One region of the Pantoea sp. SO10 genome, then DNA from elsewhere that is predicted to be linked to it. Evidence: predicted binding sites of a transcription regulator. Region 1 holds the regulator's gene; the other holds the start of a gene.
What was found. Region 1 encodes LexA, which represses DNA repair genes until DNA is damaged. Its sites were predicted from a motif close to TNCTGTATGTACATACAGNA; they were not measured.

Region 1 (2,202 bases):
ACCGCGCATCTTTAGCACCCGCGCCACCATCCACAAACCCACGCCCAGCGTGACATATTCTGCCAGCGCGGTAGCCGCCGCCGCTCCGGCGACACCCCAATGCAGTTTGAGCACGAACAGCAGATCCAGCAGGATATTCACCAGGTTGCCGATGATTAGCAGCACCATCGGTGCCCGCGCATACTGCACGCCCAGCAGCCAGCCAAGAATCACCAAATTGGCCAAGGTTGCGGGCGCACTTAGCCAGCGAATCTCAATAAATATTTTCGCCTGTTGCTGCACTTCCGGGCTGCCACCCATTAACGCTGCCGCCAGGCTGCTGACCGGCGTTCGCAGCACCATAAACAGCGCACCAAAAACCAGCGCAATCAGTAGCGGCTGTGTTAAGGCGCGCGCCAGCGCCGTTTTGTCATTGGCGCCAAATGCCTGAGCGGTGAGTCCGGTGGTGCTCATGCGCAGGAACAGCAGGAGCATAAAGATGAAGCTGGTGGCGGTTGTGCCCACGGCGACGCCACCGAGGTAGATCGGGCTATCGAGATGACCAATAACGGCGGTATCCACTACACCCAGTAATGGGACGGTGATATTTGACAGGATCATCGGCAGCGCTAGCCGCCAGAGCGTTTTATCTGAAGAGGAAAACAGCTGCATTAGCCCATTCCGTTGTGTGCGGTAATCAGCGTAATGGCGCCAGAATGAGCCGCAGAAAGAGTCACAGAGAAGTAAAACAGCAGACTGCGGTCAGCGCAAACACGCACCGCCGCAGTTAAAGTGGATCAGAAACTGATCAGAGCCACTCGCCGTTGCGCACAATCCCGACAGCTAAACCTTCAACGGTTAGCGACTGCTCACGGGTATCCACGACAATCGGCTGAAAATCGGTGTTTTCCGGCAGCAGATGGACAATCGCACCCTGCTTTTTCCAGCGTTTCACTGTGACTTCATCATCAATGCGCGCCACGACAACCTGGCCGTTACGCACTTCCTGCGTTTTGTGTACCGCTAACAGATCGCCATCCATAATGCCGATGTCTTTCATCGACATACCGCTCACGCGCAGCAGGAAATCGGCGCTCGGTTTAAAGAGGTTAGCATCCACCTGATAGTGGGCTTCGATGTGTTCTTGAGCCAGCAAAGGTTCACCGGCAGCGACGCGGCCAATCAGCGGCAGCCCTTCGCTTGGTTCTTCTTCCATCAGCAAACGAATCCCGCGCGATGCGCCGGAAACAATTTCAATTACGCCTTTACGCGCCAGCGCTTTCAGATGCTCTTCGGCAGCATTGGGCGAGCGGAAACCCAGTTGCGCAGCAATTTCCGCACGCGTTGGCGGCATGCCCGTCTGGTTAATATGGTCGCGAATCAGGTCATAGACCTGTTGCTGCCGTGCAGTTAACGCTTTCATCCCGCCCCCTGGTTGTTTATACAGTCGCTGTGAGTATATACAGGTATTCGCGAAATGAAAACCGTAACAGAGGGAAAAATCAGCGGTTTGATGAATCTGGAATCCCTATCTCAAATGCGTCCAGAGCAGCGCGATCCAGACGAACAGAGCCAGTAAGATAGTCAGCAATACGGCAGCCGATCCCATATCTTTAGCGCGGCCCGCGAGCGGATGTTGCTCCTGCCCGATGCGGTCGACCACCGCTTCGATAGCGCTATTAAGGATCTCAACGATGATAACCAGCACTACCGAGCCAATCATCAGGATGCGGGAAAGGGTATCTACATCCAGCCAGCAAGCCACGAGAATGGCCACCAGCGCGGCAATGGCTTCCTGCCGAAAAGCGGCTTCGTGCTGCCATGCGGCACGCAGGCCCTGCCAGGAATAACCGGCGGCTTTCACTATTCTTACTAAACCGGTGACGTTATTTGCCATGTCTATGGAACCCTTGAACTATTTTGACGTCAATGTGTGGGCAGTATGAGGCGGCAGAGCCACAGACCTTCGCTGCGCTTTCTGGTATGCTTGCCGCGCTTTGCTAACAAGAGGCTTAAAGTTGTCTATGTCAGGTTGGCGTAAACTCTATTACAAATTATTGAATTTACCACTCTCTATTTTGGTAAAAAGTAAGGTCATTCCGACCGATCCTATCTCTGAACATGGGATCGATCCGACACGTCCGGTGATGTATGTTTTGCCTTATGATTCAAAGGCTGACCTGCTCACACTGCGTGCTCAATGCCTGAAACATGATCTGCCCG
Region 2 (2,202 bases), 1.4 Mb from region 1:
AGAAGCTTACTCAAGTTATCAGGCAGGTTTTGTTGCAAAAAGTGCTAAGAAGTGTGAATTAGGACAATTAGAAAGCTTTTATTTCCAAATCTGTGCGCTCCGCGCCGAAAGTCATCGACGCGTGAGCCGGTTGGGATGGTCAATTGTCGTCGGCATCGGCCGAAGGCATTCTGACACTGCCTTCCTGGCGACTCAATCCGCGCAATGCTGAATGGACGCGATTATCGCTGCCCGCCGGTTGACGGTGCGTGAGCAACCATTGCTGCGCCTGGGTAATACGCTGCTGCTGTTGACTGTTTTGCTCTTTTCTCGCCATGCGCGCGAGCTCTGCCAGCAGTGAGGAAACGCTGACTTCCTCACGGCGTACCAGTAATGCATAGGCCGCTTCGCCGATAATTTTAGGTTGCGAATCTGACATCTTCTACCTCCTGAGAATATGGGCTTACGCTTGCTTCTCACTCTTCATTATAGATCATCGGCCTGGCACCTTGTTAACAGACAGCTCTGGTTATCTTGGGTTTTTGTTACTAACACGTTATGGTAACTGCCCTTCGGTGGCCTCTGCTCGCACCGACGACGTGATTAATAACAAGCATTAAGCAAGGAAATCTGGCATGGAGTTCACCATACGCAAAGCCACGGCAGAGGATGCAGAGCTGCTGCACCTGCTGGGCCGCATGACCTACAGTGCGCATTTCAAACATATGTGGGTTTCCGCAGACGAACTGGATGCCTTTATCGACAAGGAATACGGTCTGGCAGAGCTCAATAGCAGCCTCGCGGCGCCCAATGAGAGCTGGCTGATCGCCGAGACCGACAAGCCGATTGGCTTCGCCAAAGTCACCTGGAACACGCCAGTGCCGGATTCCGGCATGAGCGGCGCGTTGCTCAACAAGCTCTACCTCAATCCAGAAGAAACCGGCAAAAACTACGGCCGCTGGATGTTCGAGAGCATCATCAATGAGGCGCGCGACAAGCGTGAAGGCTACCTGTGGCTGGAAGTGTTAGGCGATAACGTGCGTGCACGTAAGTTCTACGAAGCCTTTGGTATGCAGCACATCAAAGACATTCCGTTTATCACCGCTTCACAGCAGAGCACCCTGCAGATCATGGGGATGATGATTTAAGCGCAGCGGTAAGCCCTTTGGCACAAAATAAATTTCCTTTGTTGCCAACTGTTTTGCAAATCATTACGGGTTCTGGCTTGATCAAACTGCCTATTCGACATTACTGTATACATATACAGTGACGATTTGAGATCGCAGCCATGCAGTTTTATCAGCCCGCGGAAATCCGCGCTATTCTCGCCTTACCTTTGTTCATCAGCCGCGTGCCCTGCGGCTTTCCGTCCCCGGCGCAGGACTACGTTGAACAACGTATCGACCTCAACGACTTTTTAGTCGATCACCCCAGCTCAACCTATTTCATTAGAGTCAGCGGTGACTCAATGATCGACATCGGTATCAATGAGGGTGACATGCTGGTGGTGGACAGCTCGCTCAAACCCAAACACGGTGACATTGTGGTGGCTTCGCTTTCCGGCGAGTTCACCGTGAAACAGCTGATGTTACAGCCTTACCTGCATCTCAAACCGATGAATACCGCGCATCCGGTGATCGCCATTCCTGACGCCGATGAGTTCGAAGTCTTCGGCATCGTTAAACACGTGATTAAAACCATAGGCCGCTGATGTTTGCCCTGGTGGATGTGAATTCGTTTTACGCCAGCTGTGAAACGGTGTTTCGCCCGGATCTGCGCGGCAAGCCGATTGTGGTGCTGTCGAACAACGACGGCTGCATTATTTCGCTAAGCAGAGAAGCCAAGGCGCTGGGCATTAAGATGGGCGCGCCCTACTTCAAACATCGGGAAGAGTTGATGCGCCACAAAGTGGTGGTGTTCTCGTCTAACTATGCGTTGTATGGCGATATGTCGCGCCGCGTGATGGAGACGCTGGCGCTGATCTCCACGCGCGTGGATGAGTATTCCATTGACGAAGCCTTCGTTGACGTCACCGGCATCAACGCCTGCATGACATTCGAACAGTTAGGCCGCGACATTCGCGACCGTATTTATCAGGACACCCATTTGCGCGTGGGTGTCGGCATTGCGCCGACCAAAACCCTCGCCAAGCTCGCCAACTGGGCCGCCAAACGCTGGACCAAAGCCGAGAACGTGATGGATCTCTCTTTGCCCCACCGTCAG

Region 2: the regulator LexA is predicted to act here: its motif matches at 1,229-1,248, upstream of umuD (translesion error-prone DNA polymerase V autoproteolytic subunit).

What each region holds. Positions count from the first base shown of each region.
Region 1 covers NZ_CP040095.1:347,525-349,726, reverse strand. Annotated here, with positions in the region: gene dinF (MATE family efflux transporter DinF) at 1-651, opposite strand, end outside; gene lexA (transcriptional repressor LexA) at 788-1,402, opposite strand; gene FCN45_RS01550 (diacylglycerol kinase) at 1,508-1,876, opposite strand; gene plsB (glycerol-3-phosphate 1-O-acyltransferase PlsB) at 2,004-2,202, shown strand, end outside.
Region 2 covers NZ_CP040095.1:1,781,233-1,783,434, reverse strand. Annotated here, with positions in the region: gene FCN45_RS08285 (hypothetical protein) at 140-418, opposite strand; gene FCN45_RS08280 (GNAT family N-acetyltransferase) at 615-1,127, shown strand; gene umuD (translesion error-prone DNA polymerase V autoproteolytic subunit) at 1,268-1,690, shown strand; gene umuC (translesion error-prone DNA polymerase V subunit UmuC) at 1,690-2,202, shown strand, end outside.